DNA from 3 places in the Streptomyces sp. NPDC026206 genome. Region 2 is predicted to be linked to each of the others. Evidence: riboswitches for the same ligand, from Rfam matches in the RefSeq annotation. Region 2 holds a riboswitch; each other region holds the start of a gene.

Region 1 (7,834 bases), on a different contig from region 2:
GGTTCTTGACCAGTTCTTGACTCAAGGCAACTCCGGCGCCCAAAAGTACGTCTGCTTCAGAAGCACGACGGTTTTATCAGGCGAACGGAGCTATTGGTGATCATCGGCCTTCTCACGGCTGTCGCGGCCTCGGCGTGTTACGGCACAGGTTCGGTCCTGCAAGCCGTGGGATCGCGCAAATCGGCCCGCAGGGAGGCCGCCGCGGCCTCCACCACGGGCACCACCCAGCACGGCGGGCCGAGTCTGTCCTCCACCGCGAAGGCCGCGGTGACCTGGGAGTTCATGGTCGGTACGGTCCTGGACTTCATAGGCTTCGCACTCGGCGCGGTGGCCGCCCTCATGCTGCCGCTCTTCCTCTCCCAGACCGTCATCAGCGCCAACCTCATCGTCACCGCCGTGCTGAGCATCAAGCTCCTGGGCATCCGCCTGAACAGGCCGGAGTGGCTGTCGATCGGCGTGGTCTGCTCGGCCCTGGTGCTGCTGGCGACCGCCGCGGGCCACGAGGGCAGCGGCGAGGCCGCGCGGTCCACGCACTGGTGGCTGCTCGTCATCTCCGTCGTGCTGATGGCCGGCGGCACGGTGGCCGTGCGCCTGCTGGGCTCGAAAGCGGCCGTCCTGGCCGGTCTGCTGTCCGGCCTCGGCTTCGGCATGATCGGCGTGGGCGTCCGCATCCTCGACGGCATCGGACCGTTCGACCCGGCGGCCATGGTCACGGACCCGGCGCTGTACGCCGTGCTCATCTCCGGCAGCATCGGCATGTACCTGCACACCGTCGCCCTGCAGATCGGCTCGGTCAACGGCGCCACCGCCGCACTGGTCGTCGGTGAGACCGTCCTGCCCGGCATCATCGGTGTGGTGTGGCTGGGCGACACCTCCCGCGCGGGCTTCGCGTGGATGGCGGTTCTCGGCTTCCTGCTGGCTGTGGCGGGCGCGGTGGCGGTCGCCTGGTTCGGCGAACCGGACGCGCACGCGGCTGTGCCGGAGGCGCAGGAACTCGAACCGACACCTACAGGCTGAAAAACTCGCCTACGGGCTGAAGAACTCAGCCCGTCCGGCGATTTCAGCCCGTCCGGCGATTGAGGACACAGGGGGTCCGGGGGCTTATCCCCGGTTTGGGGAAGCGGGGGCACCTCCCGGCGGTAGCCGGGGGAGGGTCAGGGGAGGACGACGACCTCGGCCGCGTCGAAGGCGGCCCCGACCCGCTCCCCCACCTCCGGCGCCCGCCGCAACCCGCACGCCGCCTCCAGCTCAGGACCATCGCCCTCCGGGCGAAGCCGCACCACGACATGGTCCCCCCGGAACGTGCGCCCACCGACCGTGCACGCGAGCCCGTCACCCGCCGCCGTCAGCCGCACCCCCGCAGGCCGCACCAGCAGCCGGCACACGCCTTCGGGTGTCCCCCGCGGCACCGGCAGCACGCCCCACACCGTGTCCGCGCGGTCGCCGCGCACCGTCCCCCCGACCACGTTGTCGAAGCCCAGGAAGCGCGCCACGAACTCCGAGGCCGGCCGCTGCCAGACCTCAAGAGGCGTTCCGGCCTGCGCGATGCGCCCGTCGCGCATCACCACGACCCGGTCGGCGAGGGCGAACGCCTCGCCCTGGTCGTGGGTGACCGCGAGCACGGTCGTCCCCAGGCGGCCGAACAGTTCCCGCAGCTCGACGACCAGGCGCTCGCGCAGGCTCCGGTCCAGCTGGCCGAGCGGCTCGTCGAGCATCAGCAGCCGTGGCTCGGGCGCGAGCGCCCGCGCCAGGGCGACGCGCTGCTGCTCACCGCCCGACAGCAGCCCGACCGACCGCTTCTGCGCGCCCGGCAGGCCCACCAGGTCGAGCAGCTCACCCACGCGGCGCGCCGACTCCGCGCGTCCGGTCCCGCGCATGCGCAGCCCGAAGGCGACGTTGCCGGCGACGTCCCGCTGCGGGAAGAGCTGGTGGTCCTGGAACATCAGGCCCACCCCGCGCCGGTGCGTGGGCACCCCGCTCTGGTCCCTGCCCGCCAGGAGGACCCGGCCGGCGTCCGCACGCTGCAGTCCGGCCACCACGCGCAGCAGCGTGGACTTGCCGCTGCCGCTCGGCCCGAGGACACACACGGTCTCGTGCTCGGCGACGGCGAGGGAGACGGCGTCCAGGGCCGCGCGCCCGCCGAAGCGGACGCCGACGTCCTCCAGGCGCAGCAGATCCTGTTCCGGCAGGGGCATCTAGAACTCTCCCGTACGGTCGGTGCGCACACGCTCCAGCACCAGCAGCGCCACCGCGCACACCAGCATCAGGACCGTGCTGAGGGCCATGGCCTGGCCGTAATTGAGCTCGCCGGGACGGCCGAGCAGCCGGGCCACGGCCACCGGCAGGGTGGGGCTGTCGGGGCGGGCGATGAAGACGGTCGCCCCGAACTCGCCCAGCGACACGGCGAACGCGAAGCCCGCCGCCACCGCGAGCGCCCGCCCGACCAGCGGCAGATCCACCTCGCGCCAGGCCCGCAGCGGCGAGGCGCCGAGCACGGCCGCCGCCTCGCGCAGCCGGACGTCCACCGCGCGCAGCACCGGCAGCATGGTCCGTACGACGAAGGGCACGCCCACCAGCGCCTGCGCCAGCGGCACCAGGATCCAGGAGGTGCGCAGGTCCAGCGGCGGCTCGTCCAGGGCGATGAGGAAGCCGAAGCCGACGGTCACGGCGGACGTGCCCAGGGGCAGCATCAACAGCGCGTCGAAGCCCCGTACGAGCCGGCCCTCGCGCCTGGTGAGCGCCGCCGCGGCGAGCCCGCCCACCACCACGGCGACGGCGGTGGCGGCCAGCCCGTACGCGAGGGAGTTGCCGATCGTCTCCAGGGGGGCGACGAGGAAGGTGCCGCCGTTGTCGCCCGCCGAGGCCAGGGCGCGGTAGAAGGCCAGGCCGTAGCCGTCGGGGCCGTCGAAGGAGCGCAGGACGAGCACGACGAGCGGTACGAGCAGGAGCAGCGCGACGACGGCCAGCACGGACGCGAGCAGGGCCCACTGGGCCGCACCGCTCGGTCGGCGGGCGGTGCGCGAGGCGTCCACCAGCTTCAGCGTCGACTCCCGCCGCCGCACGGTCCAGGCGTGCACCGCCAGCAGCGCGGCCACGGCCACGAACTGCACGAGGGTGAGGACGGCGGCCGTGGGCAGGTCCAGCAGCTGCGCGGTCTGCTGGTAGATCTCCACCTCCAGCGTGGCGTAGCGCGGGCCGCCGAGGATCTGGACGACGCCGAAGGAGGTGAAGGTGAACAGGAAGACCATCAGGGCCGCGGCTGCCACGGCCGGGCCCAGCGCGGGCAGGGTCACCCGCCGCCAGGCGGCGAAGCGGCCTGCGCCCAGCACGCGCGCCGCCTCCTCCTGCCGCGGGTCGAGCTGCGCCCACAGGCCGCCGACGGTGCGGACGACCACGGCGTAGTTGAAGAAGACGTGGGCCAGCAGGATCGCCCAGACCGTGGTGTCCAGCCGCACCCCCCACAGCTCGTCCAGCAGCCCGCCGCGCCCCAGCAGCGCCAGGAAGGCCGAGCCGACGACGACGGTCGGCAGCACGAAGGGGACGGTGACCACGGCCCGCAGCAGTTGCTTACCGGGGAAATCGAAGCGTGCGAAGACGTACGCGCCGGGGAGCGCGAGCAGGAGCGTGAGCGCGGTCGAGGCGGCCGCCTGCCAGGTGGTGAACCACAGGACGTCGCCGATGCGGGGATCGGTGACGACCTCGCCGATGCGGGCGAACTGCCACCGGCCGCCGTCCTTCAGGCCCCGGGAGACGATCAGGGCGACGGGGTAGGCGAAGAAGACCCCGAAGAAGGCGAGCGGCACGGCCATCAGGCCGAGCCGCGTCGCCGTCCGCCGGGGCCCGCTCGTACGGGCGGCCGGCCGGGCCGCTGTTCCGGGGCCCGCCTGGGGGCCTACTTCAGGACGAGCGAGGACCATTCCTTGACCCACTGGTCGCGGTTCTTGGCGATCTTCTCGGGGGCGAGCGTCTCCGGCTTGTCGATCCGCGCGCCGTACTTGGTGAAGACCTCGGGCAGCTTCGCGTCCTGGTTGACGGGCCTGACGTACATCTGCAGGGGCATGTCCTCCTGGAACGTCCTGCTCAGCAGGAAGTCGATCAGAGCCTTGCCGCCCTCGGTGTTCTTGGCGCCCTTGAGGAGACCGGCGAACTCGGTCTGACGGAAGCAGGTGCCGGTCGCCACACCGGTCGGGCCCTCCGCGGGCTGCGGCTCGACGCCGACCACCTCGGCGGGCGGGCTGGAAGCGTAGGAGACGACGAGGGGCTTGTCGCCCTTGGCCTTCCGGCCGGCGGCCGAGCCGGAGAAGCGGTCGTTGTAGGCCTGCTCCCAGCCGTCGACGACCTCGACGCCGTTGTCCTTCAGCTTCTTCCAGTAGTCCTTCCAGCCGTCGTCGCCGTACTTGGCGATCGTGGCGAGCTGGAAGGCGAGGCCGGGAGAGGAGGTGGCGGAGTTCTCGGTGACCAGGAGGTTCTTGTACTCGGGCTTGGCCAGGTCGTCGAAGGACTGCGGCGGGGCCAGCTTGTGGTCCGCGAAGTAGGCGCGGTCGTAGTTGACGCAGATCTCGCCGGTGTCGACGGGCGTGACGCGGTGCTCGGCGGCGTCGGCCCGGAAGTCCTCGGGGACGCGGTCCAGGCCCTTGGCCTCGTACGGCGCGAACAGGCCCTTGTCGAGCGCGCGGGAGAGCAGGGTGTTGTCGACGCCGAAGAAGACGTCGCCCTGCGGGTGGCTCTTGGAGAGGATGGCCTGGTTCACGGCCCGTCCGGCGTCGCCGCTCTTGAGGACCTCGACCGTGTAGCCGGTCTGCTTCGTGAATTCCTTGAGGACGGGCTCCGAGGCCACGAAGGAGTCGTGCGAGACCAGGGTGACGGTCTTGCTCCCGGACTCCCCCGCTCCCTTGTCGCCGGAGCCGCCGCACGCGGCCAGGGCAGGCAGGCCGAGCGCGGCGACGGCGGCCGCGCCGAGGGCACGCCGAAGGCTGGTGTTCATGGTGGTGCTGACTCCCTACGCCGGTATGACCCGGATCAGGTCCGAGGGTCTGCGGGCCGTGCCGCACTCTCAGCGCTTGCTGCGCTCCCCTGTCGGATTGTTCATTTGTACGAGCTGATGCAGGTGGACAGTATCAGCGCTCGGTGGCGGCCAGCTGCCCGCATGCCCCGTCGATCTCCTGGCCCCGCGTGTCGCGCACGGTCACGGGCACGCCGTGCGCCGCGATCGCCTCGACGAAGGCCCGCTCGTCCTCCGGCCGGGAGGCCGTCCACTTCGAGCCGGGCGTGGGGTTGAGCGGGATGAGGTTGACGTGTACGCGCTTGCCCTTGAGGAGCCGGCCGAGCAGGTCGCCGCGCCAGGCCTGGTCGTTGATGTCGCGGATCAGGGCGTACTCGATGGAGATGCGGCGGCCGGACTTCTCCGCATACTCCCAGGCGGCGTCGAGGACCTCGCGGACCTTCCAGCGCGTGTTGACGGGCACCAGGGTGTCGCGCAGCTCGTCGTCGGGCGCATGCAGCGAGACCGCCAGACGGCACTTGAAGCCCTCGTCGGCGAAGCGGTGCATCGCCGGGACCAGGCCGACGGTGGAGACCGTGATGCCGCGCTGGGACAGGCCCAGGCCGTCCGGCTCGGGGTCGGTGAGCCGGCGGATGGCACCGACGACGCGCTTGTAGTTGGCCAGCGGCTCGCCCATGCCCATGAAGACGATGTTGGACAGGCGCGCGGATCCTCCCGGCACCTCGCCGTCGCGCAGCGCGCGCATGCCGTCGACGATCTGGTGCACGATCTCGGCCGTCGACAGATTGCGGTCCAGACCCGCCTGGCCGGTGGCGCAGAACGGGCAGTTCATGCCGCAGCCCGCCTGGGAGCTGATGCACATGGTGACCCGGTCGGGGTAGCGCATGAGCACGGACTCGACCAGCTTGCCGTCGTGCAGACGCCACAGGGTCTTACGGGTGGTGTCGTCGTCGCACGAGATGTGCCGCACCACGCTCATCAGGTCCGGCAGCAGCTCGCCCGCGAGCTTCTCGCGGGCCGCGGCCGGGATGTCCGTCCATGCCGCCGGGTCGTGCGCGTACCGGGCGAAGTAGTGCTGGGACAGCTGCTTGGCGCGGAACGGCTTCTCGCCGATCGCGGCCACGGCCTCGCGGCGCTCGGCAGGGGTGAGGTCGGCAAGGTGCCGCGGGGGCAGCTTGGCCCCGCGAGGGGCGACGAACGTCAGTTCTCCAGGCGCGGGGGCCATGAGCAAAAACTCCTCATTACGACGAGAGCGGATAATCTCCGCAATCGCGGAGCCGGCGGCAGGACGATGCCGGAACCCGTAGATCTCACGAGGGGGCACCGCCCAGCGGCAGCCGGGAACCCCCGCTGGCGCGGGGCCGGAAAAGGGCCCGCCGCGCAGCGACGAGCCCTTCCAGGGTACCTGGCATGAATCCAGGCCGATTCGATCTATGCCGAGCCGACGAAGGCGACCATCAGCAACCAGACCACCGGCGCCGTCGGCAGGAGCGAATCCAGCCGGTCCATGATCCCGCCGTGGCCGGGCAGCAGCGCGCCCATGTCCTTGATGCCCAGGTCCCGCTTGATCATGGACTCGCCGAGATCGCCCAGCGTGGCGCTGACCGCGACCGCGAGACCGAGCAGCAGGCCCTGCCACCACACGCCGTCGTCGATGAGGAACCGCATGCACAGCGCGCCCCCCACCATGGCGAACATCACGGCGCCGAGGAGCCCCTCGCGGGTCTTGCCGGGGCTGATGCGCGGGGCGAGCTTGTGCTTGCCGAAGCGCCAGCCCACCGCATAGGCCCCGGTGTCGCTGACGACCGTCAGGATGAGGAACGTCAGCACCCGCCAGGCGCCGTCCTCCGCAGCGAGCATCAGCGCCACGAACGTGGCGAGGAACGGCACGTAGAACGCCGCGAAGATGCCCGCCGTGACGTCCTTGAGGTAGTCGTCCGGCGGCTCGGTCATCCGCCAGACCAGCACCGCGAGCGCGGTGAAGGCCATGGCCACCCACGCACCCTCGGGACCGCTGGCGTAGCCCGCGACGGTCATCGCGGCGCCGCCGATGGCGAGCGGCACCAGGGGAGCCCTGATGGCCTTGCGCTCGGCGAGCCGGGAGGTCAGCTCCCACAGCCCGACCACCACGGCGAGGACGATCACGCCGAGGAAGACGGGCTTGTAGATGAACAGAGAGGCGAGGATGACGGCACCGAGGCCCACCCCCACCCCTATCGCGGCACGCAGGTCGCGGCCGGCGCTCTTCTTGGCCTTGGCCCCCTGGGGGGCGGCAGGCTCCTGCGGCCGGATGTCGGGCTCCTGTTCATCGCGGAACAGGGGGCCGCCGATGTGCGCGGCCCCCTGGTCACGGTCGGCACCGTCGTCCTGGTATCCGCCTGCTCCGGGCACAATGGGCATGGGCCGAGTCTGCGCCGCGGCGCCCGCCTCGTGCAGAGGACCCGCCGGTGGGGGCACCTCCCGACGGTAGTCGGGCGAGGGCCCCTGGTCGATGGACCCCCAGTGGCCGGCGCGCGGCGGGGTTCCCCAGGATGCGTCGTTCATCAGACCTCGAGCAGCTCGGCTTCCTTGTGCTTGAGCAGCTCGTCCACCTGCGCCACGTACTTGGCGGTGGTGTCGTCGAGCTCCTTCTCCGCGCGGCGGACCTCGTCCTCGCCGGACTCCTTGTCCTTGACGAGCTTGTCGAGGGTCTCCTTGGCCTTGCGGCGGATGGAGCGGATGGAGATCTTGGCGTCCTCGGCCTTGGTCTTGGCGACCTTGACGTATTCCTTGCGACGCTGCTCGGTCAGCTCCGGAAAGGACACCCGGATGATGTTGCCGTCGTTGCTCGGG
Region 2 (7,834 bases):
AGCGCGGATGGCCGGTGACGCACTACGGCCCGGTCCCGAAGTTCAAGCCGGACCGCTGGGAGTTCCGTGTCTTCGGTTCGACCGCCGACGGGAACAAGCACTGCTGGACGCACGACGAGTTCGCCGCGCTGCCCTACACGACGGTGGTGGCGGATCTGCACTGCGTCACGAAGTACAGCATGCTCGGCGCCGAGTGGGGTGGGGTTTCGGCCCGTACGATCCTCGAACTGGCCCCGCCCGCACCCGAGGTCACGCATGTGATGGTGTGGGCCGAGTACGGCTTCAGCTCGAATCTGCGGCTCGCCGACTTCACCGCCGGGAAGACCATGTTCGCCACCCACAAGGACGGTGAACTCCTCACCGCCGAGCACGGCTTCCCCGTCCGGCTGGTCGTGCCGCACCTCTACGCCTGGAAGGGCCCCAAATGGGTGCGCGGCGTGGAGTACATGACCGCCGACCGGCGCGGCTTCTGGGAAGAGCGCGGCTACCACAACATCGGCGACCCCTGGCGCGAACAGCGCTACTCCTACCAGGAGAAGCCGGGCGAGGGCCCCGAGCTGTAGCCCCGGCGGGCCCCCGTACGGCTGCTCCGGTCAGCCGTCCCGCAGGGCCTTCAGCCGCGCGACGTCGGCGGCGTGTCCTTCCTTGCCGCCGGGCGTCTCGATCGTCAGCGGCACCCCCTCGGTCGCCGGGTGCGTGAACAGCTCCGCGAAGGGCTCGGCGCCGATGTGACCGGAACCGATGTTCTCGTGCCGGTCCTTGTGCGCGCCGACGACGTCCTTGGAGTCATTGGCGTGAATGAGCCCCAGCCGCCCCACACCGGCCACGTCGACCAGCTCGTCGAGCACCGGCTTCATCCCGCCCGGCCCGGCCAGGTCGTGCCCGGCGGCGAAGAGGTGGCAGGTGTCCAGGCAGACCCCGAGCTTCGGGTGGTGCTCCAGAGCGTCGAAGTACGGCCCGAGGTCGGCCGCCAGTGAGCACAGCGAGGCGCCCTGACCCGCCGTCGGCTCCAGCAGCAGCCGCGGGTCGTCGTCGTGGGTGAGCTCCTCCAGCAGGGGCAGCAGCCGCTCGTGCACCTGGGCCAGGGCCTCGCGGCGGGGCCGGCCGCCGGTGGCGGAGCCGGTGTGGACGACGACGCCGCGCGCGCCGATCTCCCGCCCCCGGCGCAGCGAGTGCCGCAGTGACTCCACCGACTTCTCGACGGTGGCCTCGGTGTGGGAGCCGAAATTGATCAGGTAGGGGGCGTGCACGAAGACGGGCAGCGACTCCCGCGCGCAGGCGGCGCGGAACTCCTCGTCCTGCCGTGCGCTGCCGGCCGGGGTCGCCCAGCCGCGCGGGTTGGCGACGAAGACCTGGACGGCCTCGGCGCCCATCTCCCGGGCATACGGCAGGCCGGTCCTGGCGAGGCCGCCCGCCACGGGGATGTGGCCGCCGACGGGGTTGCGCAGCCGGCCGGGAAGGATGTCGTTCATGCTCACGGTGGTCAGAATCCGCTCTTCAGCCGGATGACGACGGTGTCGCCCTTGGCGGCCTGCTCGCCGCCCCGCACGGACTGGCTGTCGACCGAGTCCTTGGGGAAGAGGAACGGCCGGTCCACCTTCACCTGGAAGCCCGCGGCCGTCAGGGCCCTCCTGGCCTCCGCCTCGCTCCTGCCGGTGACATCCGGGACGGCGACCATCTCCTTGCCCTTGGAGACGGTCACGGTGACGGTGTCACCCTCGGCGGCCCGCGAGCCCTTGCCGGGGGACTGCTCGGCCACGGTGCCCTTGTCCCGGGGGGAGTAGACCTCGGTGTCGGAGACCTTGACCTGGAAGCCGGCGCCGCGCAGGGCGGTGGTGGCGTCGGCGACGGACAGGCCGGCGACGTCGGGGACGCTGCGCGGCCTGCCCTTGCTGACGACGAGGGCCACCGCCGAGTCGGGCCGCAGCTGCGTACCGGGCCGGGGGTCCGTGGAGAGCACCGCGTCCTTGGGGGTCTCGTCGCTGAACTGCCGGCCGACGTCGCCGACGGTCAGCCCCTGGCCCTCGATCTTCCGCTTGGCGTCGTCGAAGGGCATGCCCGCGACATTGGGCACCTCGGCCCGCTGCGGCCCGCGCGAGATGGTGATCGTCACCTTGCCGGTGTTGCGGATGCGCTCGCCCGGCTTCGGGTCGGTGGAGATGATGTGGCCGCGCTCGACGGTGTCGCTGAACGCCTGCCGGGTCTTCATCCCGAGCCCGGCCTTGTCCAGCTCCTCGGCCGCCTTGTTCTCGGTCATGTCCAGGACGGCCGGCACGGAGGTGAACTGGCCGGAGTTGACGTACCACACGCCCGTGCCCGCCAGCACCGCCAGCAGGGCGGCGGCCACCACGAGGATCCAGCGGCGCCGCAGCGGCCATCCGGTCCGCCGCGGGTCCTGCGGCGTATGGGCCGGGGGCACCGGGTGCTGGGGCGCAGCCGGGTGCTCCAGGCGCGCGGTGCGGTGGAGCAGGTCGTCCTCGGCCCGCGGAGGCAGGGGCTGCGCCGTCACCGGGCGCGGGATCACGCTCGTCCGCTCCTCGGAGCCGGCCCCGTCCGCGCCCGCCGCGGCCGCCGCCGTCGGGGGCACCGCGTCCAGCTGCCCGGCGGACAGGGCCGCACGCGCCTGGCGGACCTCGCCCAGCAGGGCGACCGCGTCGTCCGGGCGCAGCCGGGGGTCGCGGGCGGCGGCGGCGGCCACCAGGGCGTCCAGCTCCGGCGCGAGCCCGGGGACGGCCGCCGACGGCGGCGGCACGTCCTCGTGAAGGTGCTGGTAGAGGACCTGGGCCGGGGTGCCGCCGGAGTGCGGCTTGGCGCCGGTGAGCATCTCGTAGAGCACCACGCCACAGGCGTAGACGTCCGCGCGCGGGTCGGCCGTGCCGTGCTCGATCTGCTCGGGGGCCAGGTAGGAGACCGTGCCCAGGACGGACCCGGTGCTGGTCGTGGTGTTGGTGTCCACCGCCCGCACGAGCCCGAAGTCGGCGACCTTGACGCGGCCGTCGTCGCCGATGAGGACGTTCTCCGGCTTCATGTCGCGGTGCACCAGCCCCGCCAGGTGCGCGGCGCCCAGGGCGGCCAGCACCGGCTCCAGGACGTCGAGCGCGGCGCGCGGCTGCAGGGCCCCGCGCTCGCGCAGCACGTCACGCAGGGTGCACCCGGCGACGTACTCCATGGCCAGGTAGACGTACCGGCCGTCGGTGCCCTGGTCGAAGACGCTCACCACGTTGGGGTGGTCGAGCCGGGCGACGGACTTGGCCTCGCGGATGAAACGGTCCACGAAGGCCGCGTCGGCGGCGAGCGAGGGGTGCATCACCTTCAGGGCGAGCACCCGGTCGAGCCGGGTGTCCACGGCTCGGTAGACCGTGGCCATGCCGCCCACGGCCACCCGCGCCTCGACGCGGTAGCGGCCGTCGAGCAGGTGATCGACAAGGGGGTCCGGCAGGGTCGTATCCACGGCATAGGAGTTTACGAGCCATGACCGGCACCCCGTACGCGATGGGCCTCGCTCACGCTTTCTGAAGCCGAACAGTGACAGGAGGGCCGGTCAGAAAGCCGGACGTTCCGGGTCCAGCACCGCCATGCCGGCCACCGGGGACGAGGCCTCGGCGAAGTGACGGCGCGGAATCCGGCCCGCCCGGTGGGCCAGCCGGCCCGCCTCCACCGCGTGCCGCATGGCCTCCGCCATCATTACCGGCTCCTGCGCGCGCGTCACGGCCGAGGCGAGCATCACCGCCGCACAGCCCAGCTCCATGGCCAGCGCGGCGTCGGAGGCGGTGCCCGCGCCCGCGTCCAGGATCACCGGCACGCCCGCGCGCTCGGTGATCAGCTGGAAGTTGTGCGGATTGCGGATGCCCAGGCCGGAGCCGATCGGCGCGCCCAGCGGCATGATCGCGGCGCAGCCGACGTCCTCCAGCTTGCGGGCCAGGACCGGGTCGTCGTTGGTGTACGGCAGCACGGTGAAGCCGTCGTCCACCAGGATCTCGGCCGCGTCCAGCAGCTCGATCGGGTCGGGCAGCAGGGTGCGCTCGTCGGCGATCACTTCGAGCTTGACCCAGTCCGTGCCGAGCGCCTCCCTGGCCAGCCGGGCGGTGAGGACCGCCTCGCCGGCGGTGAAGCAGCCCGCCGTGTTCGGCAGCACCCGGATGCCGTGCTTCTCCAGGACGGAGAGCACCGAGCCGCGCACGGTGGCGTCCAGGCGGCGCATGGCGACCGTCGTCAGCTCGGTGCCGGAGGCGACGAGGGCGCGTTCGAGGACGTCGAGGCTGGGGGCGCCGCCCGTGCCCATGATCAGCCGGGAGGTGAAGGAAGCGTCCGCGACGGTGAGCAGATCGTCTGCCATCTGTGCTGATCAGCCCCCCTGCACCGCGGTGAGGACCTCGACGCGGTCGCCGCCGCCGAGCGTGGTGACGTGCCACTGGCCCCGCGGGACCACGGCCTCGTTGACGGCGGCGGCGACGCCGCTGTGCGCGCTGGTGAGCGTCAAGACGAGTCCGCCGAGAGTCGTCCCCGCGGGGACGACGCGGTGCTCTCCGTTGACGCTGATGCCGATGGTGTGGGTGGTGACTTCGCTGCCGGTCATGCGGGCTGCTCCTGGGATGGGGGTACCTCCCATGCCGTTGAGGCCATGGGGGAGGGGGTGAAGCGTCGGGGGGAGAACGGGCGGGCCTCTTCGGGCAGCCGTCCGGTGGTGAGCACCTCGGCCATCACGTCTCCGGTGACGGGCGCGAGCAGCACACCGTTGCGGTGGTGCCCGGTGGCCACGAGCAGCCCGGGCAGGCCGGTCGGCCCGAGCAGCGGGGCGTTGTCCGGGGAGCCGGGGCGCAGCCCGGCGAGGGTCTCCACCAGCGGCAGCTCGGTGATGCCGGGCACCAGCTCGTGGGCGTCGCGCAGCAGCTCGTAGACGCCGCCCGCCGTCACGGTGGTGTCCCAGCCGAGCTCCTCGCTCGTCGCGCCGACGACCAGCTCGCCGTTCTCGCGCGGCACCAGGTACACCGGGGTGCCGCGGACGACCGCCCGTACGGTCCGGGACAGGAAGGGCCGGTAGGCGTCCGGGACGCGCAGCCGCAGGATCTGGCCCTTGACCGGGCGGACCGGAGGCAGAACGTCCGCCGGGAGCCCCTCGACGCGGCCGCTGAGGCTGCCCGCCGCCAGCACGGTCTGCCCGGCGGCGACGCGGGTGCCGTCCGCCAGCTCGGCGCCGACGGCCCGGCCCGCGGCGAGCACGGCCCGCGCCGCCCGCGTCCGGTGGAAGACCACCCCGGCCCGCTCACAGGCCGTCAGCAGGGCCCCCGCCAGCCGCCGGGGATCGGTCTGGTGGTCGCCGTCCACACGCAGCCCGCCGCCCACGCCGGGCGCGAGCATCGGTTCCAGGCGGCGGCACTCGCGCCCCGACAGCCACTGCGAATCCAGACCGGACCGCTGCTGCAGGGCGTGCAGCTCCCGCAGGTGCGCCCGGTCGTCGGCGTCGAGGGCGACGGCGAGCGTGCCGCAGGCGCGGTAGCCGGTGTCCTGGCCGCTGACCTCCTCCAGCTCGGCCGTGAACGCCGGGTAGCGCCGCGCCGAGGCGAGGTTGAGGGCGAGCAGCGTCTGCTCGCCGTAGTGCAGCTCGGTCACGGCGGCCAGCATCCCGGCGGCCACGTGTGCCGCGCCACCGCCGGGCGCCGGGTCGGCGACGGCGGTGCGCAGGCCCCGCTGGGCGGCGCGCCAGGCCGTGACCAGGCCGATGACGCCACCGCCGATGACGAGGACGTCGCAGGAATGATGCGCGGCAGTGCGATGCGCGTGCATGGGCGTCCAGCCCCTCCCTTCGCCGGCATGACCCGGATCAGGTTCGTACGGTCGGAGGCCGTCCAGCCTCCCTCTCAGCCCGGTGCGTCCGGGCTCCCGCGAGTGCGTGCAGCGGCCACCCTAGTACGCGCCGAGGACCGGCCGTAAGGGTGGCCGCGCCGCGCCTGCGGCAGGACGGGCGGCGCGGTCGCGGGCGCGGACCCGGCCGGGACGTCCGGGCGGCGGACGGCCGGACACGGTGACGCTGTGTCAGAGATCTCGGCACGCGGTGCTCGGGCGGACGCGGACCGCCGCCCTAGAGTTGACCGGGTGAGCGAGCAGACGAACACCTTCAGTGACCGGCGCGTCGTCGTCATCGTCGGCGCGGGCGTGGCCGGGGTGCAGACCGCGGTCGCCCTGCGGGAGCAGGGCTGGGACGGCGCGATCACCCTGCTGGGCGCCGAGCCCCACCAGCCCTACGACCGGCCGCCCCTGTCCAAGGCCGTCCTGCTCGGCCGGGCGGAGGGCTCCGCCTTCGAGGTCGACTTCGACTCGCTCGGCATCGACCTGCGGCTCGGCCTGGAGGCCACCGGGCTGCGGGCCGCCGACCACGTGCTGGAGACCCGGAGCGGCCCCGTGCCCTACGACGTCCTGGTCATCGCCACCGGCGCCGAACCCATTGCCCTGCCCGGCAGCGAGGACGTGCCGGGCGTCCATGTGCTGCGCACCGTGGACGACGCCGAACGACTGCGCCCGGTCCTGACCCGGCAGCGCGACGTCGTCGCCGTCGGGGCCGGCTGGATCGGCGCGGAGTTCGCGACGGCCGCGCGCGAGGCCGGCTGCCGGGTGACCGTCGTCGAGGCCGCGGACCGGCCGCTGGCGGGCGCCATGCCCGACGAGGTCGCCGCCCACATGGCCGACTGGTACGCCGAGAGCGGAGCGCGGCTGCTCACCGGCGCGCGCGTGGCCGCGGTGGAGGAGGGCGCGGTCGTCCTGGCCGACGGCACGCGCCTGCCCGCGGACGCGGTGGTCGTCGGCATCGGGGCGCGGCCCGCGACGGGCTGGCTGGCCGGCTCGGGCATCGAGCTCGCGGCGGACGGGTCCGTCGCCGCCGACGACCGGCTGCGCACCTGCCTGCCGGACGTCTACGCGGTCGGCGACTGCGCCTCCTTCCCCTCGGCCCGCTACGGGGAGCGGCTGCTGGTGCACCACTGGGACAACGCCCTGCAGGGGCCGCGGACCGTCGCCGAGAACATCGTCCACGGTGCGGGCGGCCCGGTGTACGACCCGGTGCCCTACTTCTGGTCCGAGCAGTTCGGGCGCTTCGTGCAGTACGCGGGCCACCACGCGGCCGCCGACGAGCTCCTGTGGCGCGGCGACCCCTCCACGGCGGCCTGGGCGGTGTGCTGGCTGCGCGCGGGCGTCCTGGTGGCCCTGCTGGCGGTGGGGCGCCCGCGCGACCTGGCCCAGGGGCGCAAGCTCATCGAGAAGGGCGCCGCCCTGGACCGCGCCACGGCTGCCGACGCCTCCGTTCCGTTGAAGTCCGCCGTGCTCTGAGCGCCCGGTGGAGTGACGTCCGCGGGGGTTCCGGGCCCGGCTCGGGTCAACCCGGCTACCGGCTGTCAGTCGCGGATGGCAGGCTTGTCCCGTGACCGAGATTGACGCAAAGATCGATGCTCTCGTCCCCGCCTGGCTCAACCTCCCCGATATCGCAGAGAATCTCGGTATCGAGGTGACGCGCGTCCGGCAGCTGATCAAGGAAGGCCAGCTGATCGCGGTGCGCCGTGGCGAGAACCGAGTGCTCATGGTGCCCGCCGACTTCATCGGCGACGGCAAGGTCGTCAAGGGCCTGGCCGGGACCTTGACGCTGCTGCGGGACGACGGCTTCAGCGACGAGGAAATGCTGGAGTGGCTCTTCACCCCCGACCCCACCCTCCCCGGCACCCCCGCGCAGGCGCTGCGCGAGAATCGCGGCACGGAGGTGAAGCGCCGCGCCCAGGCGCTCGCCGTCTGACCGAGATCCACTGAAACCGTCCGGCGTACGGGCCGGGGGCGCCGAAGGGGCGCCCCC
Region 3 (7,834 bases), on a different contig from region 2:
GACATGCCCTGGTGATGCAGTGGCGTTCGAGGTGGGCGCCGTCAACCGTGAGCAGGCGTCGGAGTGCTGCCCGCTCAATTGGCCCGTGATCTTCACGGGGAAATGGACCTGCCTGCTGGAGCACCTTGCTCCATAGCCTCAGGGGCATGACACATAGAGTCGACTTCTACTTCGATCCCATTTGTCCGTTCGCTTGGATCACCTCGCGCTGGATCCTTGAGGTGGAGCGCCACCGTGACCTCGATCTGCGCTTCCGGGTCATGAGCCTGTCCGTACTCAACGAGGGCCGGGCCGATCTGCCCGAGCGGTACCGGCGGTTGCTCGACGTGGGCTGGGGACCGGTGCGGGTGTGCGTGGCTGCGGCGCGGGAGCACGGTGAGCACGTGCTGCGTGAGTTGTACACCGCCCTCGGCACACGCATCCACGTCGCCGACCGCGAAGCATCCGACGCCGTTATCCGGGAAGCACTGGCCGAGGCCGGCCTTCCGGAGGCACTGGCTGACGCGGCACACACTGCGGAGTACGACGAGGACCTGCGCAAGAGCCACCACGAGGGCATGGACCCGGTCGGCGAAGAGGTCGGCACCCCTACCCTGCACATCGACGGTGTCGCGTTCTTCGGCCCCGTCCTGACCGCGATCCCTCGTGGAGAGGAAGCCGCCCGACTCTTCGACGGTGCACGGCTGCTGGCCGGCTACCCGAAGTTCTTCGAGCTCAAGCGCACCCGCACAGCTGGCCTCGACTTCAGCTGAGTCGACGGCGAAGGCGAAGGGCGACGACGACGGCCGTGGACCAACCGGCCGGATCGCGGATCGGTCCAACTCCCGATCGGCGCGTGCCCATCTGGATGTGATCACGACTAGCTGATCACCGTGCTGCTGCACTGCGTCACCAGCACAACTGAAGACGATCGAGATCCGCAGTGTTGGGAATCCCTGATGTGACTCTGACCGCGATTTCGTGGCGGTCACCGGGTGAACCTGTCACGTTGGGATCGAGCGTCCCAACTGCCGCCGTTCCGCAACCGGCTCATTCACGGAACCGCGGGCAGAGCCAATTTCGAAGATCTCTGTCAGCAGGCGTGACCTACCGGTCTCAAGCCGCGAATGAGCTGCGCGGATACTGCCCCTGACAGGAACGCGGAGCCCTGGCCGCCGAGCACGACCAGGGCCTCAGCGCGGGGATGGGACCCTGGCAGGTCAATCAGCCAGGGGCAGGTAGACACGGTTGCCCGCCTCAGCGAACTCCTTGGACTTCTCCAGCATCCCCGCTTCGATCTCTGCGTCACTGGCCGGACCCGCCAGGTCGGGGGCGAACTGCTCTGTGATGCTTCTGCTGATTTTCATCGAACAGAACTTCGGACCGCACATCGAGCAGAAGTGCGCCGTCTTCGCCGGCTCGGCCGGCAGCGTCTCGTCGTGGAAGGCACGGGCCGTGTCCGGGTCGAGAGCCAGATTGAACTGGTCCTCCCAGCGGAATTCGAAACGCGCGTCGGAGAGGGCGTCGTCCCACTCCTGCGCGCCCGGGTGCCCCTTGGCCAGATCCGCCGCATGCGCGGCGATCTTGTAGGTGATGACGCCGGTCTTCACGTCGTCGCGGTCCGGCAGGCCCAGGTGCTCCTTCGGCGTGACGTAGCAGAGCATCGCGGTGCCCCACCAGGCGATCATCGCCGCGCCGATCCCCGAGGTGATGTGGTCGTACGCCGGTGCGACGTCCGTCGTCAGGGGGCCGAGCGTGTAGAACGGCGCCTCCTCGCAGATCTCCTGCTGGAGGTCGATGTTCTCCTTGATCTTGTGCATCGGGACGTGGCCCGGGCCCTCGATCATCGTCTGCACGTTGTGCCGCTTGGCGATCGTGTTGAGTTCGCCGAGCGTCTTCAGCTCGGCGAACTGGGCCTCGTCGTTGGCGTCCGCGATCGAACCGGGGCGCAGCCCGTCGCCGAGGGAGTACGTGACGTCGTACGCGGCGAGGATCTCGCAGAGCTCCTCGAAGTTCTCGTAGAGGAACGACTCCTTGTGGTGCGCCAGGCACCACGCCGCCATGATCGAGCCGCCGCGCGAGACGATGCCCGTCTTGCGGCGCGCGGTCAGCGGCACGTAGCGCAGCAGCACGCCCGCGTGGACGGTCATGTAGTCGACGCCCTGCTCGGCCTGCTCGATGACCGTGTCCTTGTAGATCTCCCAGGACAGTTCCTCGGCCTTGCCGTCGACCTTCTCCAGCGCCTGGTAGAGCGGGACGGTGCCGATGGGCACGGGGGAGTTGCGCAGCACCCACTCGCGGGTGGTGTGGATGTTGCGGCCGGTGGAGAGGTCCATGACCGTGTCGGCGCCCCAGCGGGTCGCCCAGGTCATCTTCTCCACCTCCTCCTCGATGGAGGAGGTCACGGCGGAGTTGCCGATGTTGGCGTTGACCTTCACCAGGAACTTCTTGCCGATGATCATCGGCTCGATCTCCGGGTGGTTCACGTTCGCCGGAAGCACCGCGCGCCCGGCCGCGATCTCCTCGCGGACGGTCTCGGGAGAAACGTTCTCCCGGAGGGCCACGTACTCCATCTCCTCGGTGATCTCGCCACGGCGCGCGTACGCGAGCTGGGTCACCGCGGCGCCGCCGCGGCCCCGGCGGGGCTGGCGCGGGCGGCCGGGGAAGACGGCGTCGAGGTTCTTCAGGCCACCGCGCGGCGACGTGTGCTTGATGCCGTCGTCCTCCGGGCGCATGGGCCGCCCGGCGTACTCCTCGGTGTCGCCCCGGCCGATGATCCAGTTCTCCCGGAGCGGGAGGAGGCCGCGCCGGACGTCCGTCTCGACGGCCGGGTCGGTGTACGGGCCGGAGGTGTCGTACAGCTGTACGTCCTGCCCGTTGGTGAGGTGTACTCGCCGCACCGGAACCCTGAGGTCCGGCCGCGAGCCGGTCACGTAGTCCTTGTGCCAGCCGATGTCCCGGCCGGTTTCGGACGTGCGTGCATCCTGCGAGGTCATGAGACCAGTCTCCCTACGCCGGCATTACCCGGTAACAGGTTCGGCGGTCGACGCAGCGGCGTCCGTACGTGCTTCCGTACGGAGGTCAGCGCCCTCTCAGCCCGGTGCTCCGAGCTCCCGCGATTGCAAAAGGTGGCACCACGCTAGCGCCTTCCGCTGCGGGCCTGCCAGGGGGGCTTGCGATGATCGGGGGGTGACCCCCACTGACCGCACTCCCCCCGCCCCCCACTCCCACGGCCATGGCCACGGGCACTCCCACAGCCATTCCCACGGCCCTGCGAAGCCCGTTTCGGCACATCTGCGCAAGGTGATCGCGGCCGTGCTCATCCCCTTCGCCGTCGCGGTGGTGACCGGCCTGATAGTCCTCTGGCCGGGTGGCGCGCCACCGCACCAGCCCACCGGGCTGGGCCTCGACCAGAAGACGGAGTCGGGTCGGGTGGTGAAGATCGAGGAGTTCGACTGCCCCAAGCCGGGCGGCCGGCCACCCCAGCAACAGCAGGCACCGCCCGGGGCGCCGCCCCCGGCGGAGGGACCGTGCGAAAAGGCCACGATCGAGGTCGCCTCGGGCCCGGACAAGGGGAAAACCTTCACGGAGGTCGTGCAGCCGAACGCTTCCCGTCGCTACGACGTCGGGCAGAAGGTGATCCTGGCGTACGCGCCGAAGGCCCCGGAGAATCTGCGCTATTCGGTCACGGACGTGGACCGGACCATGCCGATGATGCTGCTCGCGGGCATCTTCGCGGTCGCGGTCGTGGTGGTGGGACGGCTCCGCGGGATCTTCGCGCTGGTGGCCCTGGTGATCAGCTTCGGGATACTGACGCTGTTCATCCTGCCGGCGATCCTCCAGGGCTCCAATCCCCTGCTGGTCGCCGTGGTCGGCGGCAGCGCGATCATGTTGATCGCGCTCTACATGTGCCACGGGGTCACGGCCCGGACGTCGGTGGCGGTTCTGGGCACCCTGATGTCCCTGCTGGTCATCGGCCTGCTCGGGTCGCTGTTCATCGAGTGGGCGCACCTGACGGGCAATACGGACGACCAGACCGGCCTGGTGCACGGCCTGTACCCGCAGATCGAGATCCGCGGCCTGCTGCTGGCCGGAATCATCATCGGCTCGCTGGGTGTGCTCGACGACGTGACGGTGACGCAGACCTCGGCGGTGTGGGAGCTGAAGGAAGCCGACCCGGCCGCGAATTGGCGCAAACTGTACGGCTCGGCCATGCGGATCGGGCGGGACCACATCGCTTCGGTGGTCAATACGCTGGTTCTGGCCTACGCCGGAGCGTCGCTCCCATTGCTGTTGCTGTTCTCCATCGCGGACAGTGGGGTGGGGACGGTGGCGACGAGCGAGATCGTCGCCGAGGAGATCGTTCGCACGCTGGTGGGCAGCATCGGGCTGGTGGCCTCGGTTCCGGTGACGACCTTGCTGGCAGCGCTCGTTGTCAGTGCCGACCGGCACAATGCGAGCACGGGGAGAGCCAGGGCGCGTGGCGGCAGGCGCCGCCGCGCGAAGTGAGGAAACCGGGGGGGGGCCGGGCGTGATCGGTGAGCTGGGGAGAGTGACGGGGACGGTCGGCCCGGGCCTGGTCGGCGAGGTGATGGTGCGCGTGCGGGGCGGCGCCGAGGCGTTCCTGGCCTACGCGGCGGAGGGGGACGCGCGCATCGAGCGGGGCACGGTCGTCCTGGTCGTGGAATATCTGCCGCCGCGCACGGTCTATGTCACACCGGCCTACAGCTGAGCCGCAATGGACCGGTGATGTCCGGTGGGAATGTGATCCCGTGCTGAGGTGATGTCCGGTGCCGATACCGGGTGTTCAAGATCCAGAAGGGGGGGTTCCGGCGTTTCACCCGGGTGCGCCCGGGCGCACGCTTCTTGATCGCACGGCTCATCGCGAGCCGAAAAGGGGGGCAACGCATGTTCATCGGCATCGTGGCGGGGGTCGTACTCGTCGCGGCCGGCGTCCTGATCGGGCTGTTCAAGCTCATGTGGCGGGTCGCCGAGCCCAACGAAGCCCTGGTCATCTCCGGCTCCAAACACCGCACGGAGGGCCTGGAGGAGGGAATGGGCTTCCGGATCGTCACGGGGCGGGGGACGCTCGTGCTGCCGGGGGTGCAGGTGGTGCGAAAGCTGTCACTCGACCTCAACGAGGCGGACTTGAATGTGGATTGCGTGACGAAACAGGGCATTCCACTCAAGGTGCATGGCGTGGTCATCTTCAAGGTCGGCGACGACTTCGTCTCGATCGCCAACGCCGCCCGCCGCTTCCTGGACCAGCAGAAGTTCATGCCGGAGCGCGTGCACAACGTCTTTGCCGGCCATCTGCGCTCGATCGTGGGCGGGTTGACCGTGGAGGACATGATCCGCGACCGGGAGCGGCTGACGGGCGAGACCCGGGCCGCTTCGGGCACGGAGATGGAGAAGCTGGGCCTGATCATCGACTCGCTTCAGATCCACGAGATCCAGGACCCCACGGGCTACATCCGGAACCTGTCCGCGCCGCACGCGGCCGCGGTCCAGCGGGACGCCCGGATCGCACAGGCGGAGGCGGACCGGCTGGCCACCGAGGCCGAGCAGCAGGCCGCCGGCCGGATGGCCCAGGCGACCCGTGACAGCGAGATCCTGCAGGCCGGCTACCAGGCCGAGCGGGACAGCGCGGCCGCCAAGGCCCGCCAGGCCGGCCCGCTCGCCGAGGCGGCGGCCCAGCAGGAGGTCGTGGTCCAGGAGACGCGGGTCGCCGAGCTGGCCGCCCAGCGCCGGGAGCAGCAGCTCCAGGTCGATGTGCGCAAGCCCGCCGACGCCGCGGCGTACGAGAAGCGGACGCTGGCCGAGGCCGAGCGTGACGCCCGCATCTCCGCGGCGCAGGCCAAGGCCAAGGAGACGGAGCTGGCTGCGGCCGCCGAGGCGACACGGGTGAAGACGGCAGCCGCAGCCGAGGCGGAGGCCACCAGGGCCCGCGCCGCCGCCTCGGCGGCGGCGACCCGCGCCACGGGGGAGGCCGAGGCCGCGGCGGCGCAGGCCAAGGGCCTGGCTGCCGCCGAGGCGGCCAGGGCGAACGGCCTCGCCGCGGCCGAGGCCATCAAGGCCCGGGCGGCGGCGCTGGCCGAGAACCAGGACGCGGTCGTCGCCCAGCAACTCGCCGAGCAGTGGCCCGAGATCGTACGGGCCGGGGCTCAGGCGTTCGGGAACGTGGACCACATGGTGCTGCTGAACGGGGCGGACGGCATGTCCGACCTGTTCGCGAAGGCGCTGACGATGGGAGGAACGGGTCTGGGACTCGCGCGGCAGCTGCTCGCGACCATGGGCACGGCCGACGGGCCGGGCGCCCGGTCGAGCATGGGCGGGAAGGGTGACAGTGTCGACAAAGCCACTGACGAGAAGGGCGGCAGCGGTCCGGCGGTGAGCACTCCGGCGTCCGCGCCGCGGAGTGCGGCACCGCGTACCGAGCGCGTACCGATCGAGGAGGACGGCGGCGCACCGGGCCCGGGAGCCCGCTGACCGCGGCCTGCTAACCGGCGTTCTGACCCTCGGGGTTGCCGGCGAGGATGCTGTCGAGCGCCGCGGCGAGGTCGTAGTCGAAGTCGGCGACCGAGCGCTCCTCGCCCAGCGGGGCGACGCGGTCGGTCCGGTCGAGGAAGGCCACCAGCGGCGCGGCACCCGCCCGGAACAGGGCGCCTTCACCGCCCACTTGCAGCCGGATGAAGACATCCGACAGGTGCTGTGCGGAGGCGGGGGCGATGTGCACGTCGCCCTCGCCGGAGGGCTGACTCAGCCCGTCGAGCAGCAACTCCCTCGCGAAGGCCCAGGTCACCGGGGCATCGCCAGGGAGGTGAAAGGTGAACTTCACGGCGTAGGGATCGCTGCTGTCGTAGCCCAGCTCCACCGGGATCCGGAAGGACAGCTCCTCGGACACGAGGAAGGTCATGACCACTTCTGCCTGAACTGTGTCGCGCATCGCCCAATGCCCCGTCTTCGTCGGTTTGGCAGGGATTGAAGCCTGATGGCCCCAATGACGCCATAGTCTGACAAGAACGCCCAGTGGATCACAAGGAGTGATTTTCCAGTTACTCATGGAGACCGAGGGTGAGCATACGAGCTCGCCGACTCTGGAGCGTAGCGACTCGACTACTCCATGGAGTCGTAACGTGGGATTTGATGGCACGGAACGGCCGAGAACTGGCCAAAGTAGGCCGAGGGCACACGGATTACCGTTTGGGCAGCGGGCCTGGCGTCGAAGTTGACGGCGAGATGGTGGAGAGATGTTGACGGGAGAGATAACTCCCGGCCTTCCGCTTCGTTGAGTTGACCGAGCGGACACCGGCCGACGGCGTGGGCGACGCGGCCTGCCGGTGGGACGTTCCCGGGCGTTCCCCCTTTCGCCCGGGTCGGCCGGTTCCTACCAGTCGCCCCTCGACGACGAGGACGACGTGAACTTCTTGACGACGAAGACCAGGCCACCGACGAGCGCCACCAGCAGCAGCGCCTTGAAGAGCAGGCTGATGACAAAGCCGAGCACGCTCATGATCAGGCTGCCGAAGACCACCAGCGCGAGAACCGGCACGGCGATCCACTTCACCCACCACGGCAGTCCTTCGAATATCCCCTTCTCAGCCATCTCGACCCCTGCTCTCCGCTTCGCGCGTGCTTTCACACGGCCTTGTCACGTCACGGCCACCGTGACCCGGCGTGCGAATGCAGCACCATGAGTCACCGGCCGCCCGGGGCGGAATGCCCCGGCCTGCCCTCGATGCTAGGCCGGGCAGGTGGGCCGGCGGGGACTCCGCAGCCCTCGTCCTTCCCTGACCGTCCCCCTACGGGATGCCGGAGGCTGCCCGGCTCAGCTCTCGGGGGGAGAGAAGACGAC

What was found. A riboswitch is a leader RNA that binds a small molecule or an ion and turns the genes downstream of it on or off. The one in region 2 is predicted to bind thiamine pyrophosphate.
Region 1: it holds a riboswitch for thiamine pyrophosphate, as region 2 does, so the genes downstream of both, AB0F13_RS11680 (thiamine ABC transporter substrate-binding protein) here and thiO (glycine oxidase ThiO) in region 2, are expected to answer to the same signal.
Region 3: it holds a riboswitch for thiamine pyrophosphate, as region 2 does, so the genes downstream of both, thiC (phosphomethylpyrimidine synthase ThiC) here and thiO (glycine oxidase ThiO) in region 2, are expected to answer to the same signal.

What each region holds. Positions count from the first base shown of each region.
Region 1 covers NZ_JBEZYL010000006.1:64,977-72,810, forward strand. The annotation lists gene AB0F13_RS11665 (hypothetical protein) at 97-1,017, shown strand; gene AB0F13_RS11670 (ABC transporter ATP-binding protein) at 1,155-2,195, opposite strand; gene AB0F13_RS11675 (iron ABC transporter permease) at 2,196-3,809, opposite strand; gene AB0F13_RS11680 (thiamine ABC transporter substrate-binding protein) at 3,893-4,984, opposite strand; TPP riboswitch at 4,980-5,085, opposite strand; gene rlmN (23S rRNA (adenine(2503)-C(2))-methyltransferase RlmN) at 5,118-6,227, opposite strand; gene AB0F13_RS11690 (phosphatidate cytidylyltransferase) at 6,434-7,546, opposite strand; gene frr (ribosome recycling factor) at 7,546-7,834, opposite strand, start outside.
Region 2 covers NZ_JBEZYL010000009.1:133,064-140,897, forward strand. The annotation lists gene AB0F13_RS15790 (sulfite oxidase-like oxidoreductase) at 1-563, shown strand, start outside; gene AB0F13_RS15795 (deoxyribonuclease IV) at 594-1,472, opposite strand; gene pknB (Stk1 family PASTA domain-containing Ser/Thr kinase) at 1,484-3,451, opposite strand; gene AB0F13_RS15805 (thiazole synthase) at 3,542-4,336, opposite strand; gene thiS (sulfur carrier protein ThiS) at 4,346-4,576, opposite strand; gene thiO (glycine oxidase ThiO) at 4,573-5,784, opposite strand; TPP riboswitch at 5,782-5,894, opposite strand; gene AB0F13_RS15820 (FAD-dependent oxidoreductase) at 6,094-7,320, shown strand; gene AB0F13_RS15825 (Rv2175c family DNA-binding protein) at 7,412-7,777, shown strand.
Region 3 covers NZ_JBEZYL010000003.1:294,092-301,925, reverse strand. The annotation lists gene AB0F13_RS07750 (disulfide bond formation protein DsbA) at 147-752, shown strand; gene thiC (phosphomethylpyrimidine synthase ThiC) at 1,200-2,975, opposite strand; TPP riboswitch at 2,969-3,106, opposite strand; gene AB0F13_RS07740 (YibE/F family protein) at 3,169-4,488, shown strand; gene AB0F13_RS07735 (hypothetical protein) at 4,511-4,711, shown strand; gene AB0F13_RS07730 (SPFH domain-containing protein) at 4,888-6,468, shown strand; gene AB0F13_RS07725 (SsgA family sporulation/cell division regulator) at 6,479-6,925, opposite strand; gene AB0F13_RS07720 (DUF5326 family protein) at 7,367-7,585, opposite strand; gene AB0F13_RS07715 (cupin domain-containing protein) at 7,808-7,834, opposite strand, start outside.